One region of the Zunongwangia sp. HRR-M8 genome, then DNA from elsewhere that is predicted to be linked to it. Evidence: riboswitches for the same ligand, from Rfam matches in the RefSeq annotation. Region 1 holds a riboswitch; the other holds the start of a gene.
What was found. A riboswitch is a leader RNA that binds a small molecule or an ion and turns the genes downstream of it on or off. The one in region 1 is predicted to bind thiamine pyrophosphate.

Region 1 (8,209 bases):
GCCGCGTGCGATGGCGCTCCAATCCCTGCATCTATAATTACCGGAACATTACTTTGTTCGATGATGATTTCTAGAAAATCGAAAGTTTTTAAGCCCTTGTTGGTTCCGATAGGCGCACCTAAAGGCATCACACATTGAGCGCCAACATCTTCTAAACGCTTACACAACACCGGATCGGCGTGAATATAAGGCATCACCACAAAACCCAGTTTCACCAATTCTTCACAAGCTTTTAAAGTCTCTACCGCATCTGGCAATAAATATTTAGGATCGGGATGAATTTCAACTTTTACCCAATTGGTTTCTAAAGCTTCACGTGCCATTTGTGCCGCAAAAACCGCTTCTTTGGCATCGCGAACACCTGATGTATTGGGCAATAAACTTAGTTTTTCGTGCGATAGACTGGTAATCATATCATCTTCAGTATTGCCCGCTTCAACTCTTTTGAGCGCAACGGTTACCAATTCACTTTCGGAAGCTAAAACCGCTTCCCGCATTAGCTTTGAATTACTGAATTTCCCAGTTCCCGTAAATAAACGAGAATCGAAGTTTTTATCTGCTATTTTTAGTTTTTCCATTTTGTATTTTTTATTTGTTAGCCATTAGCTTTTTTAAATTTAAGCGGGTTATGGTTCGTCATTCCGGACTTGCTCAGCAATCCCATTCCTAGAAAATGTGTGAGATGCTGAATCAAGTTCAACATGACGTGCGAAATAATGCAGGTTGAAATTTCACGAACAATTTTCGGTAGGCCGGAATCTTAATCATTTAGAATTCAACATTTAGCATTCAAAATAAATGAGTCCTGATTCTATTCATTCTCAAATCAACACATTACCACATTATCAAATTGTCTCTTGTCTCTCTTCTATTTTCTCTTGTCTAAGATCTGCTGAATTTCTTTTTCCGGATGTTCCGAATGCGTCAATAAACCGGAAACCGCGACTCCACTTAATCCAATTTCTCGGAGTTCTTCAATGTCGTTTAGTGTAATTCCGCCAATGGCAATTATGGGAACCGTATTTTTCTGCTGCGAATATTTCTCTATCAATTCCTGATAACCTGAAAATCCAAGAATGGGGCTCAGTTTCTTTTTAGTCGACGTAAACCTTAGCGGTCCCAGACCAATATAATCGACTCCGTTTTGCAGATGATCCAAACAATGCCGCAGCGTATTTGCGGTACCGCCAATAATCTTTTCCTCTCCTAAAATCTGGCGTGCTTCTAAAACATTGGTATCTTCTTGTCCTAAATGAACGCCGTCGGCATTACAGGTTTTTGCAATTTCTACGTGATCATTTATAATCAGTTTTGCTTGATAAGCTGAGCATATTTCACGAGCTGAAATTGCGGTTTCTAGCACTTCTTTTGCTGAAGTTTCTTTCAGTCGTAGCTGAATCCAATTGCCACCGGCTTGTAACACGCGTTCTATATTTTCTAAATGAACTTTAGCATTTTCTCCTTGAGAGATATAATGCAGTGCAGAAATTTCTTTTTGCAAATTCACCGGTTTATTTAAAAACTGATTCATAGTGTTGCTTGATTTTAATAAAACTTTTTATTGGATTTTCTTGTTGCCAAACCGCGCCAAGCACTGCCGCGCCACTAAAACCCATTTTACGAATTGCTGAAATTTTTTCTGAATCAATTCCGCCTAGTGCAATCACTTGCTGTTGAAGGTCGTTTACCTGAAACTTTTTTCCCGAATACCCGGTTTTGGAAATCGAATTAAAAACAGGGCTCAAAAAACAGTAATCGAAATTCGATATTTCTGAAAGCATTTCTTTTTGATGCACCGAAGTGCTTACCTTAAATTTTTCTTGCTGAAAAGAAGTGATATAGTCATCTACATTTTCCTTCAGATTTGTTCTGAAATATTCCGGAAGATGAATGCCTTTCAGCCCAAATTCTCGTGCCAATTCGTGATGCTGATGTAGCACCATTTTGCAGCGGTATTCAGCTTCAAATTTTTCTAACCAGCTTTTTAATACTTCAAAAGAAACCTTGGGTTTACGAATATGAAGAATTTCTAAACCTGCATCGAGTATCGATTTCAGTTGAAATTCTTCATTTTCAATACATTTTTCCGCAGAAATTACGATTAGCATTATTTCAAATTATATTTTGACATTCTCAAATTGTAATTAAAATTAGTGCCATCATTCCCGACTCGATCCGGAATCTCCCACATTTAAATACTGAATTAGGATGCGACCCTGAATCAAGTTCAGGGTGGCGCCCATATTTTAAAATCATTAACCATTTCAGCATTCCGCTTTACGAATTTTCTGCAGAAATTACGATCAGCATTATTCAGAAATTATAAATACACTTCGCTTCCTTTTTTCTTAAACTCTTCTGACTTTTCTTCCATTCCTTTGATGATGGCTTCCTCGGTATCCATTCCGTTTTCTTTGGCATAATTCCGTACATCCTGAGTGATTTTCATCGAGCAGAAATTAGGTCCGCACATCGAGCAAAAATGAGCCACTTTCGCATTGTCTGAAGGTAAAGTTTCATCGTGATACGCTCGTGCCGTATCTGGATCTAGCGCCAAATTAAACTGATCTTCCCAACGAAACTCGAATCTCGCTTTACTCATCGCATCGTCCCGATGTTGTGCTCCCGGATGCCCTTTTGCTAAATCTGCCGCGTGGGCTGCGATCTTGTAAGTAATTACACCTTCTTTTACATCTTCTTTATTCGGTAAACCCAAATGTTCTTTTGGCGTTACATAGCATAACATTGCACAACCGTACCAGCCAATCATTGCCGCTCCAATTCCGCTCGTAATATGGTCGTAACCCGGCGCAATATCGGTGGTTAACGGGCCAAGCGTGTAAAAAGGCGCTTCGCCACATTCGGCCAATTGCTTATCCATATTTTCCTTAATCATATGCATTGGGATATGTCCGGGACCTTCAATAAAGCATTGTACATCGTGCTTCCAGGCGATTTTGGTTAGTTCGCCAAGTGTTTCCAATTCGGCAAACTGCGCATAATCATTCGCATCGGCAATACTACCCGGACGCAAGCCATCGCCAAGAGAAAATGCTACATCATAAGCTTTCATAATTTCGCAAATCTCTTCAAAATGCGTGTATAAAAAGCTTTCCTGATGATGTGCTAAACACCATTTCGCCATAATGGAACCGCCACGAGAAACAATTCCCGTTACTCGTTTTGCGGTATGCGGAATATATTTTAAACGAACCCCGGCGTGAATGGTAAAATAATCAACGCCCTGTTCGGCTTGTTCAATTAAAGTATCTCTAAAAATTTCCCAAGTTAAATTTTCAGCTTTTCCGTTTACTTTTTCTAAGGCCTGATAAATAGGAACCGTCCCAATGGGTACCGGAGAATTCCGAAGAATCCATTCTCGGGTTTCGTGAATATTTTTTCCGGTAGAAAGATCCATTATGGTATCGGCGCCCCAACGGCAAGCCCAAACTGCTTTTTCTACTTCTTCTTCAATAGAAGAACTTACCGCAGAATTCCCAATATTGGCATTGATTTTAACCAGGAAATTACGCCCAACAATCATTGGTTCACTTTCCGGATGATTAATATTACTTGGTATAATTGCGCGTCCTTTGGCAACCTCATCTCTAACAAATTCAGGAGTAATTACTTTAGGAATACTCGCCCCAAAACTTTCGCCCGGATGTTGCTCGGTAATCTGATTGATTTCCTGAAGCTTCTGATTTTCCCGAATAGCAATAAACTCCATTTCTGGCGTAATAATGCCTTTACGCGCGTAATGCATTTGGGTTACATTTTGCCCCGGTTTCGCTTTTAAAGGTTTTCGAATTCGTTTAAACCGAAGTTCATCTAACTTTTCGTTCTCTTCACGCTGCCGTCCATATTCTGAGGAAAGTCCAGATAATTGCTCTACATCTTCTCTTCCTGAAATCCATTGTTGGCGAATGGGTTGTAAACCTTGGCGCACATCAATTTCTACATTTGGATCGGTAAAAGGACCACTGGTATCGTACACCAAGACCGGTTCGTTTGACGTTTTTGTTCCGTTAAATTTATCGACGGTATCATCAAGCATAATTTTACGCATAGGCACCTTCACATTTTCGTGAAGTTGGCCTTTTACATAAATTTTTTCTGAATTTGGAAAAGGCGTTCTGCTGATGGCTTCTTCCCTCGGTAATTGGTTAGGTTTCATACTAAAAAGGTTTAGATTGATGTTTAAAATTTGATTACTGAAAATAAAACGATCAACCGCCTTGCGTAGCACGAATCACCAATACGTTACTGCCTTCTTCCACTAGTGTGTGTTCCCACTGTGGTTTAGAAATAATTTCGTTGTTAATGGCAATAGCAATTCCTGAAGCCTGAATATTCAATTGCTCCAATAACTCCTGAAGCTTTACAGGTTCTTTAAAAGAATGGTTTTGGTTGTTGACGTTTACAGTTATCATATCGTTTCGATTTTAATAGCCGTAAACCAAAGAGGATGGTCTTTGAAGAAAAGTAATATGAAATAGAACTTACCCCTTAATTTGGATAAAATCAATTCAAAATTTTCTAACTTTTCCCTTCGCAGATGCTAATCTGTATCAGGTTCAAAGGGTTTTTCTCAGCCGAATTGAATCAGCACCCCTAAAGTTTACTTTCTCAAAGTTAAATGAAATAATCCGAATTAAAAAAATGCTAAAGGCTTATTATTCTATTTTGAATACACTTTTAATACCTTTGCACTTAAATTTCCCGAAAAGTTTCCGAAGCAATTTTTCATAATTTCAGCTTTAAAATTTTAGGGAAATCCAAATTATATACGGCAGACTTAAAATTTCGGTATGGCAAAAATCAGGATTACCAAACAATTTTCTTTTGAAACAGGACACGCACTTTACGGCTACGATGGTAAGTGTCGCAACGTCCATGGCCATAGTTACAAACTTAGTGTAACCGTTATTGGAGAACCAATTAGCGATACTGATAATGTGAAGTACGGTATGGTAATCGATTTTGGCGACTTAAAAAAAATCGTAAAGTCTGAAATTGTAGACCAATTTGATCATGCCACCGTTTTCAACAAAAATACGCCTCATATAGAACTCGCGAAAGAATTAAAAGATCGTGGACATCACGTGATTTTAGTAGAATATCAACCCACCAGTGAAAATATGGTGATCGATTTTTCTCAAAAAATAAACAAACACTTACCAGGTCACATCAAACTACATTCGCTAAAACTTCAGGAGACTGAAACTAGTTTCGCCGAGTGGTATGCCAGCGATAATTAGGGCGTTCCCCTAGCGGGTCGGGCTATTCGCTTTATCTTTTTTATTTGCTTTGTAATTATGTTCTCAACATTTACAGGTGCTAACTGGCAAATAAAAAAGGATGCCGCTACTATCCCTAACGCAAAACATCTTTGTAGAAATAAGTATATTTGATTTATATTTCATCGTATGCAACTACCTACCGGAAAAAAGGTTTACTTCTCTAGCGATAATCATTTAGGTGCTCCTACCAAAGAAGCCAGCAAAGTACGCGAGGCGATATTCGTTAAATGGCTGGATGAAATTAAAGAAGATGCAGCGGCTATTTTTTTACTGGGCGATCTATTCGATTTTTGGTTTGAATATAAGCATGCCGTACCAAAAGGCTTTGTTAGGGTTTTAGGGAAACTCGCTGAAATTAAAGATAGCGGAATTCCGATTTATTTTTTCGTTGGAAACCATGATTTATGGATGGAAGATTATTTTGAAGAAGAACTTAACATTCCAACTTTTCGAAAACCACAGGAGTTTGAATTCAACCAAAAAACCTTCTTAATTGGTCATGGTGATGGGCTGGGGCCTGGAGATTATGGCTATAAACGCATGAAAAAAGTGTTTACCAATCCGTTTTCAAAATGGCTTTACCGATGGTTACATCCTGATATTGGCGTGCCTTTAGCGCAATATTTTTCAGTAAAAAACAAACTGATTTCTGGAGACGATGATGCTAAATTCTTAGGAGAAGATAACGAATGGTTGGTGCAATATTGCAAGCGAAAACTCGAAACTAAGCATTACGATTATTTTCTTTTTGGCCATCGCCATTTACCTATGGAAATTAAACTGAAAGAAAACTCGAAATACATTAACACCGGCGATTGGATTAATTTCTACACCTATGCAGCTTTTGATGGAGATGAATTGTATTTAAAAAAGCATCCCGTTAACGCTTCGTAGTTTACAGAAAAAAGCGTTAATTATTAATTCAGCAGAAAAATAGAGTCTAAAATCATAGAATCTTGGCTCTTATTTGAAATTCAGTATAAAAACGTTTATTTTCTATAGTCTTATTCTAAAAACAGCAAAGCGGTCTAAAATCTTATATCTCAACTATAACCATCAGATGCTGAAACAAGTTCAGCATGACGGTAATGCAGGTTCATAATTCAAAATAAATTCTTGAATCTATTTTCTTCAGCCTATATTCTAAAATCTCATATCTCAGTTCTAACTGCTAATTTTTCGAGACAAACTCTACGTAATTATGAAGTTCCATTTTAAAAATAGTGCCTTCAACCAAATCGCAGATTTCATTAAGTTCAAAAGCATTAACCACAAAATCCATTTTTTGAAGTGGAGATTTCAGTAAAATATTTCGTTCGCATAATTCAGAATGAGGACAATGAGAACAGTTGCCTGCGCTATTTTTTGCCATTCGAATATTTTTTGAGAACATATTCACTTCTTCAGGAGAAAGATAAAATCCCATATCCTTAAATACGAGTTGAACTCGCTTTTCATTAGAATTAGCAATTCCGCTTTTCCACTTAAAAGAAATCCCGGTATTGTTGTGGTAAATAATATCGACGTCCTCCATATTTCTAGCAGGTTTATCTCAAAGATAAAAATTTTATTTAAATTCAGTCTAAATAGCTTCGGGTTTTGTTTGCTGTTGAGAAAGTATTTAGTCGTTAGTTTACTGTTTAGCGTTTAATGTTTTCCGTTAGCGTCAAATTCATTCAAAATCCAGCAAAAAAATTCACAGTATACGATTTACAATATACTGTATACTGTATACTGTATACTGTAAAATTAGGAAGCAGAACTTTCGGATTCTAACTTTGTAATTCGTATTTGCAATTTTGGTAAGGGAAATCCAGGATCAATCATTCCTGGTTTCGGTTGAAAAATTTCAATTGAAAAATGAGGAATTTGAGTTGAGCTCTAAGTCGGCTAATTTTAGATTAGTTTTTAGTATGATGATGTGATGCTGAAGCAAGTTCAGCATGACGGTAGCGCAGGTTCACAATTCGGCATTTAATTTCAAAATAATTAAAATTGAATTGTTATGATTCTTGACTCATGATTTTTTCTCTCCCGAATCCAATTCAAAATTCAAAATAAATCCTTGAATCTGTTTTCTCTACTCTAGATTCTAAGATCTAACAGCAAAACGATCTAAAACCTAGTTCTCCTTAATATCCTTCAACTTCAATTGCAAAGAAACATTACCGTTCCATTCATTTTCATCTACAGAATACACCGCACTAAACGGTTTTTTATTTTGAATACAATCAATTTTTTTACCGAGATTAAAACCGATGACATTAAACGAAGATTTATTATCCACTTGTGATACTCGGCATTTTAAATGTGCTTCTTCACTGCCAACACATTTCCCAAAACCAGAATCGGTTAAATTTCTGGACATAAAAACCGGAGACATGTTACCGGGACCAAAAGGGGCAAATTGCTTCAGGATTCGCCAAAATTTAGGCGTGATTTCATCTAATTCTATTTCAGCATCAATAGAGATCTCAGGAGTCAGTAATTTTCTATCAATAGTTTCAGAAACTACTTCTTCAAACTTTCTTTTAAAGTTATCGTATTCTTCTTCCTTAATGGTTAAACCCGCAGCATACATATGTCCCCCAAATTGTTCAATATGATCTTGGCAAGCTTCCAAAGCATTATAAACATCAAATCCTTTTACCGATCGGGCTGACGCCGCCAGCTTATCGCCACTTTTTGTAAAGACTAAGGTGGGACGATAATAGGTTTCGGTTAATCGGCTTGCTACAATCCCAATCACACCTTTATGCCAGTTTTCTGCGTACACTACTGTGCTCAAACACTCCTGCTCTTTTAACTCTTCAATTTGATCTAAAGCTTCTGCTGTAATCGCTTTATCGGTATCTTTTCGGGTAGAATTGTGCGATTCTATTTCCGAAGCAAAATGTTGTGCCTGC
Region 2 (8,209 bases), 1.6 Mb from region 1:
GTTTGATCATAAAATATTATGAACATATGATGTTTATGATCGTCTAAATCGTGGGTTCTAACCCATTTTGGTTTTATATCTTCCCTTGTTACAAAAATTACTGCTTGTAAATCCTCACTAATTTTATGATATAGAATTTGATGCCCGTTAATTGGTAAATCTTCATTAATCAAAAATGTATTGGCTCTATAAATTTTTATGTGGAAATAGGGATAGAGATTGAACATTGAAAAATCAGTTTCACCTTCTTGCTCTTCTACTGTTTCAAATGTATCTAAAGATTGTTTAATTTCGTCAATTTGATCAATTGCTTCATCACTTATTTCATGAATGATTTTTTGCCAAATATTTTCTTCATGATATAGGTTACGTTTTGTAATTTGTATATCACTTATTGGAGCAATGAATTTCGCATCACCAATGCTTTTAGAATTTGTTCTAGCAAAGCGACCAATAAATTGTAAAGTTATCGGTAACGAACCGTGTGGTTTATGTATTGCTGCAATTTTTAAATTGGGAAAATCAAAACCCTCACCAAGCATATTGTTACAGATTATGCCATCCAGCTTATCTTCTCTTAAATCCTTGATAGCCTTTTTTATAGTCTTATATGTATAAGAGCTATTTACAATTTTTAAATTAAGGTTAGTTTTTGCCTTATACAGCCCCAGAAGTTCTTTAGCGTGATCTTTACCTTCTGTCCTAATCATTAATTTATGATTGATTTTAGGTTTAGAATTGTCATCATTAAAAACTTTTTCAGCTTCTTTAGCAATTGCTAAATCTATTGAAGAGTTTCCCTTACTATTGACAGGGATATAACCGATATCTCCAAATATTCCATCTTTATAAGCCTGTGAAAGTGAATATTTGTAAATAATTTTTCCTTCCACTTCAAGTTTGTCATTTCTAAAAGGAGTTGCAGTAAAAAAGATTTTCTTCGCATTCTTAAAATATTTGATTGTCTTATTCCAAGTTTCAGCTGTAGAATGATGAGCTTCGTCAACAATTACCAAATCAAATAATTCTTCAGGAGGGGGATTATTATTTTTTATAGAATTGGAAATATTTATAGGTATTGTCACTACCACATCAAAATTCCTCATTTTTTCCCATTCATTTTTCTGTTTTAAACTCCCTCTAAGTTCCATTACTTCAGGAGTTTTGACATCTTTAGAAAAGACTTTAATATTCTTTAAAGTTTTTAAAGTGTCAAATTCTTCAAATATTTGACCACGAACAAGAACGCTTGAACTTAATACTAATACTCGTTTCGATCTTAAAACGAACGGAGCCATATTAATTACTCCTGTCTTTCCAGATCCAGTTGGCATTACAATTAAACCAATAGTTTCTTGATAAATTGTGAAGTGTGCCGCAATTGAATGAATAGCTCCAAGCTGAGCATTTCTAAGACCTTTTGAACCTTTTAACTTGTTGTTTACTGGATAAGATATTACTGGATAGAGGTTTTCGAAATAAGACATTTAAATTGGGTTGATCTATTTAAGACCCAAAAGTTAGTTAAATTATCTTTATAAAGACCTTATTTCTAAACTATTGCATCAAAAAAATGTCTAGTCCTAAAATATGGCTACAGGTTAAAATTGATTTAAGCTGTTAATTTATAAACCATATTTGGTGTTCTATAGTCTAAAGATAAATGTAATCTTATTTGATTATACAAATTAATTGCATTTTTTGTAGCCCTTTTTGCATGTTGCAGGCTATCCAAGGTCTGATCGAGATAGAATTCGTCTTTTAATATGCCATTTAGACGTTCTGCCATGGCGTTTTCATAGCAATGGTTTTCCTCGGTCATACTGATTCCTATGTTATTTCTTTTAAGGATTTGTGTGTATACATTGCTGCAATACTGAATACCTCTGTCAGAATGGTGTATTAGCCCGGTAGTATCTTTAGCTTGATATAAGGCTTTGTTCAAAGCTCTCTGACAGCCTTTAAGTTCTAGGCTATTGCTGATGTCATAACCAACTATTTTACGACTGTGCATATCTGTAATTAGCGCCAGGTAACAAAAGCCCTTTATGGTCCTTATATAGGTAATATCACTTACCCAAACTTGGTTGGGTTTTGTTACTTTAAGGTCTTTGATATTGTTTTTGTATTTGCGGAACCTGTGCAATGAGTTGGTGGTTCTGGAACTGTATTTTTTTCTAAGTGTAAGCATATTATGTTTTCTAAGAATGTTGAATAAGGTATCCCTGCCTATTTTTAAATCGGCATTTGTAAACTCTTTGCTCAGTGATCTGGTCAGTTTTCTAACCCCTTCTCTGGGAAGGGATCTGCGCCTTTTCTTGACAATGTCAACAACCTTATTTTCTAGTTCTGAACGTTTGTTTTCTCTACGTTTGTATTTATAGTAGGCGTCACGTTTAAGACCAAAATAGGCTGTTATGGCTGAGAGGGATGCAGATCCTCTGGATTTCTGCTTGGCCTTGATCAAGGCTTGATACTTAGTTTTTTTTTAAGTTCAAGCACTGATTTATAGCCCAGCTGTTCTGCTGCCACTTCAAGATAAGAATCTTCTATAAGGGCGTCCATATCCTTTTTCAAAAGAAGTTTCTTCAGCTGTTCAATTTCTTTTTGAAGCTGTTTGATACGTGTAATCTCATCTTTTGTTTTCACAGTCACTCTGGTGTTCATAAGGTCTTTACGGTTATATTTTCTGACCCACTCATTGATGGTTGTTGGAGCAATGCCGTAAGCTTTCCCTAGTTGATACTTGTTTAGTTTTCCTGCCGTAAGTTCGTCTAAAATTTTTAGTTTGAACGATTCGGAATACCGTCTGATTACTCTGTCATTTTTATACATAATGTTTGAAATTATGTAGCCTTTATTCAGGACGGGTCAGTATGAAGCACAACGGTATTGTATACCCGTCAGTTGCGGGAATTAGACAACTAAGATAGAAAAAATCCCCGACTTTTATGCTTGCGCGGTTGTGTCCGCAGGACACAAAGCCGCAATTGCTGGTATACGGTGTTGTACACAGTATTTCTATTCAATTTACTTAATAAATACTATATTTGTCAAGCTTTAGGGGTATTCTATATAAGAATTGAGAGAGTCCCTTTGAACCTGATATGGTTAACACTATCGTAGGGAAAAGTCTAGTAATTAATGAGAGAGAACTTCCTCTTTTATTAATCAGACCTATCTATCCATATTTTTATTAAATTAAATTGTATAAAATATGACTTGGTCAGATAAATCTTGGGAAACAATTAAGCCTATTTTTAACTCAATTTTAAAAATGCCTTTTATTCAGGAATTGATGAATGGTAATTTAGATAAAGAAAAATTTAAGTTTTATATGCAACAAGATTCGAAATATTTAGAAAATTTCGGAAAAACTTTATCCTTACTAGCATCAAAAAGTTATGATGTCAAAGAGACAATATCTCTTATTCATTTTGCTGAAACTGCTATTATAGCTGAAAGAGAATTACACGAGTTCTATTTCAAAGACTTTAATATTGTTCCGTCAAATATTATTGAGCCTTTAATTCATCATTATACAAGTCATATCAAAGCTGTTTCTTCATTCGAATCAGTTGAGATTGGAATGGCTTCAGTATTGCCTTGCTTTTGGATTTATAAAAAAGTGGGGGAATATATCTATGAAAATCAGAAAAGCAAAAATAACCCGTATCAAAAATGGATTGATACATATGCAGGTAATGACTTTGATTTAGTTGTTAAAGATGCAATTGATATTTGCGATAATTTTGCTTTTAATGCATCGACAAAAATTCAAGCTCGTATGACAGAAGTTTTCATTACATCTACAAGATTGGAATTTGAGTTCTGGGATTCATCATATCAAATAAAAAAATGGAAAGAGTTTAAAAAATGAAAGAAGAAATAAAAGCGGTAATTTTTGATATGGATGGTGTTCTGATTGATTCTGAACCTTTTTGGGAAATTGCAGAAAAAAAAGTTTTTGGCTCATTAGGTGTTAGTCTAACACCTGAATTATGTAGTCAAACAAAATTTATGACCACAATTGAAGTTACTAAATTTTGGTACGGTTATTATCAATGGGAAGGTAAATCATTTCAAGATGTTCAAAACGAAGTTATTGAATGCGTGAAATTGCTGATTAAAAAAGAAGGGAAAGAAATTAAGGGAATAAAAGGTCTTTTGAAATTTATAAAAACTAAAGGATTTAAAATAGGCCTCGCAACAAATGCACCATATGAGCTAATTCCAGTTGTTCTTGAAAAATTAAATATATCTGATTATTTCGATTTTTTTACATCTGCCGAATTTGAAAAAAAGGGTAAACCAAATCCAGCAGTTTATTTGTCTGTTGCTAAAAATCTGAAAATAAATCCTAAAAACTGTGTTGTTTTTGAAGATTCTTATTCTGGTTTATTGTCAGCAAAGAGTGCTGGAATGAAAACTGTAGCATATCGTCCAAAAAAAGAAAACTTAATAATGAAAGAAAAAATTGAAGATTTCGTAATTCATTCATTTTCGAATCTAAATTCAATAAATAGAATTTTCATTTAGTGACGGATGTTTTTTTATATTGTGTACAACGTGTTTGTATAAGATTAGTTGCGTGTTTAAGCACTAAAGTTAGCAAACAAATCACAGATAGAAAGTCTGAGAGGACTTTCGTAAGCAAGCTAGAAACTAGCAATTAATTTTATACGGTGTTAGGTAACGTTTAATCATAAGGAATCAGTTACTTCAAAATCTCCTGAATTAAAGTACGCTTTAGGGAAGTTACTTTCTTTCCCGTCAATCGTTGGCCAAATAGGATTCGTTGAGAAATCACTTTCACAATTTTCATAAAAGAAAGTAATTAAATCGTTAGAAACATTACAAACAGTGAAAATTGAATCTCTGAAATATTCCTTATATAATTCCGTGTGTTCGATTGATTTCTGATGTATTATTTTATTTCTGAGTTTCTCAAGTCTGTCAAAGTTGGCAAAAAACTTTTCTTTTTCAATAGGGTCAGTTTCGTATATGTCTGGTAATATTTCTTTAATCTTAGTTTTCAATGGTAAAAGTCTCTCGATAGAGCTTCCTTTGAACCTTTTTTCATAATGAACTCCAGCTTCTTTTTTTATTTCAAAATACTCATATTCTTCTGGAATACTAAGGTTTACAAAAGCTTCAATAGTAGTATAAGTGAATACAATAGAAGTTTGGATTTGTTCTATGAAGTCACAAATTATTTTAGAGCTTTCTTTGATGTCATCAAGAGAGTTTTCAATATTGTCACGTGTCTTAATTTCTTGAAGTAAACGTTTAGCTTCATTTTGAGATTTATTCGAAACGGATAATAATATTGCGATATTGTTCGGCGTAAAATATGAAATTTTCTTATTCCCAATTTTAGCATTTTCTCCCTCTAACATAAGAGCTTCTCCAGAGCCATCTTGAGAGACAAAATGAATTGGACGTTTAAGTCTCTCGTTGAATATTTTAAATTTTTCTGGATTTGCGGAAATAACTAAAGATTTTTTGTTACTTGAATTGGTTGGGGTAATTTTTGGAATTTCAGGTTTATTTCTATTGAGTTTAATAGAACCGAATGTTTTGCCGAATAATTCAGGATGTGGTTTAATTACATCATCAATAAATTTATGCAAAATGATATTATAAAGATGAACAGGTAACTTATCACCTTTAATTAAACTTATTATATCATAAACAACAAGACAGTTATCCTTAATTCCAATATGAACAGTTCCAGCAAATACCTCTTGATCAGATTTTTCTTTTGTATACTTAAAATATGTGGACGAAAAAGAAGCTAATTCATTTTCTTTTAAGTTTTTATTCTTGGTGAATTCTTTCGATAAGATTGATTGTTCTTTCCAATCTTTTAGTTTTAATTTCTTCAATTCAGCAATAAGAGAAATCAATTTTTTTTGATTGTTGAATTCTATTTTCAGATCTCTATAGTGTCTCATAGTGAATGTTACCTAACGGCAGTCTGTCTCAAAACTACCTGATTTGGTCTTAAAAATAGTTGAAATTAGGATTGAAAACAAATGCACTACTTTCTGTTTCCTTCTGTTTTGGCTCGGTTAAAGCTTTATTTCTTCTTATAGCGGCTTTTATAAGCTTTTTTAAGCTTAAAAAGAGGTTGAATATTAGTTCGTTAAGGTCGATTTTACTGTTGAAGAGTCTTCTTAAATTATAGGCCAGTGCGATGAGTCCAAAGTCGGCTGAAGCTGCTTTAATGCCTCTTTTGGTCATGATATGGTCAAAGCCCCATTGTCGTTTCATGGTGCCATAAGGATGCTCGACCAGTGCCTGTCTTTTTTTATAAAGCTCTCCGCTTTGTTCAATGCGCTTGGCATTGCCCTGGATGCTTTTGGTAAATTGAGTACGCTGGATGATTTTACCGTTGGCTTTAGCTGTGGTACAGTGGCTTCTTACCGGGCATTGTTTGCAGGCTTTGGTCTTGTATTGTTTAAAGGTATAGTTTCTAGCTTTGTACCAGGAGCCATTGCTGGATAAAGTATTTCCCTGGGGGCAGGTATAGGTATCCTCATCAGTATTATAGGTAAAGTTTTCAGCGTTATAACGAGGATCTGGTGCCTGGCTTTTACGTCCAATGGCCGGAATGGCCACCAGGGTATTGATACCCAGACTATCGGCAATATAAAACTCGCTTCCGGTATGGTAGCCTTTATCATAAAGCGCGGTAAAGGTATTGGTTCTTAAAATAGCTTTAGCTCTTCTAAGCATGGTACCCATTGCTTTTTTATCATTTTGATTGGTGAGTTTGTAATCAATGAGGAACTTATGTTTGGCATCTACGGTAGTTTGCGCGGTGTAGCATACCTCGGTAACGGTTCCCCTTACAATTTGATGCCTACTATCAGGATCAGAGGTTGATCGTTGTGGATTTTCAGAAGAAACATCATTGTCCAATTCTTTTTGTATTGCCCAGTATTTAGTCTGTTGCTCTTTACGTCCTTTAATTTGCTCTTCAATTTCTTCGGTCTTTTTCTGGTCGCCATCAGCTATGGCTAGTTCCTGGTTATGCTCTTTGAGCTTGTTATCAATATAGTCGAGATGCCGCTGGATTTTCTTTTTGTTGTAGTTGTTCTTTTTGCTGTTCTGTGCCCTTAGTTTGGTAGAATCCCCAGCGATAAGGGTTCCCCCGATCAGGTTGAAGTTGCGGGCAATGGACACACTTTGGCGGAATACCTTTCGGATGGCCTTTGGGTTTTCTTTTCTAAAGCGGGCAATGGTATTGTGATCGGGTTTCAGGTTTTTAAGCAGCCAGATCACCTCGATATTTCGCTGGCATTCTTTCTCCAATCTTCGGGAAGATCGCATCCTATTCATATAGCCGTAGATAAAGAGTTTGAGCAGGTCTGCTGGATGATAGGGCGGTCTTCCCTGAGAAGCTATGTTTTGAAAGCCCATTTGGGATAAATCTAGCAAGTTTACGAATTGATCGATGAGTCTTACGCTATTATCCTGGGGGATCATATCATCCAAACAGGTCGAATAAAGGCTGAGCTGTTCGCGGTCTTGTCCTTGTTGATATTCCATATCCTAAAGATACGGAATTCTTAGGTTTTGAGACAGTCTGACGGCTCCGGTTATAGACAAGTAGCGGGAGTAGGGACGTGAATTTGTCGGCTTAACCTTTTGTTTCTTGGTTTACTAAATTAAACTTTTTCGGAAAAACCCGCTATTTGCTATAACCGATGTTAGGTGCTGGCTATTCCTCATTCAAAATCTTTCTAATTAATTTTAATGAGCTATGATATTCCAAATCATTTTTAAGATTCTTTTCCATATGATTTATCTCAGCTAAAACCTCTTTATTTTTTTTGCATTTATCTCGAAGTAAACCACCAAAAAATTGAAAATCAGAGTAACTTCTTTTGTGACCAAGTTTGCCAAGTTCGTAATGGTAGCTCACTTTTATCTTAACATCAGTTTGAACCATCTTATTTACTAATGTGAAATCATTTTCTGTAAAATTCTTAAATAAAGTTTCTTTAGTTTCAGTCATTGTTGATTCAAATATTCTCTTTTTAAAAGCGTATTCAAACTCTTCCAATGTTTCATCTAACCAAGAATTCAAATCTGTCAAAAATTGATCTACGTTATTTTGATATCTTTTATGTTCATTTCTTCTTCTAAAAGATTCCAATAAATGTTCAGGTTCGTATATATAATAACTGTTAAAAATTTT

Region 2: it holds a riboswitch for thiamine pyrophosphate, as region 1 does, so the genes downstream of both, tenA (thiaminase II) here and thiS (sulfur carrier protein ThiS) in region 1, are expected to answer to the same signal.

Annotation. Positions count from the first base shown of each region.
Region 1 is NZ_CP115161.1:3,725,327-3,733,535, forward strand. Features, by position in the region: gene PBT89_RS16245 (thiazole synthase) at 1-578, opposite strand, end outside; gene PBT89_RS16250 (thiamine phosphate synthase) at 869-1,531, opposite strand; gene PBT89_RS16255 (thiamine phosphate synthase) at 1,512-2,108, opposite strand; gene thiC (phosphomethylpyrimidine synthase ThiC) at 2,321-4,177, opposite strand; gene thiS (sulfur carrier protein ThiS) at 4,230-4,433, opposite strand; TPP riboswitch at 4,531-4,626, opposite strand; gene PBT89_RS16270 (6-pyruvoyl trahydropterin synthase family protein) at 4,812-5,261, shown strand; gene PBT89_RS16275 (UDP-2,3-diacylglucosamine diphosphatase) at 5,430-6,197, shown strand; gene PBT89_RS16280 (hypothetical protein) at 6,475-6,837, opposite strand; gene recJ (single-stranded-DNA-specific exonuclease RecJ) at 7,426-8,209, opposite strand, start outside.
Region 2 is NZ_CP115161.1:2,078,966-2,087,174, reverse strand. Features, by position in the region: gene PBT89_RS09050 (DEAD/DEAH box helicase) at 1-1,487, opposite strand, end outside; gene PBT89_RS09045 (IS3 family transposase) at 1,613-2,467, opposite strand; gene PBT89_RS09040 (transposase) at 2,464-2,835, opposite strand; TPP riboswitch at 3,053-3,146, shown strand; gene tenA (thiaminase II) at 3,218-3,880, shown strand; gene hxpB (hexitol phosphatase HxpB) at 3,877-4,539, shown strand; gene PBT89_RS09025 (hypothetical protein) at 4,704-5,957, opposite strand; gene PBT89_RS09020 (IS1182 family transposase) at 6,007-7,557, opposite strand; gene PBT89_RS09015 (hypothetical protein) at 7,730-8,209, opposite strand, start outside.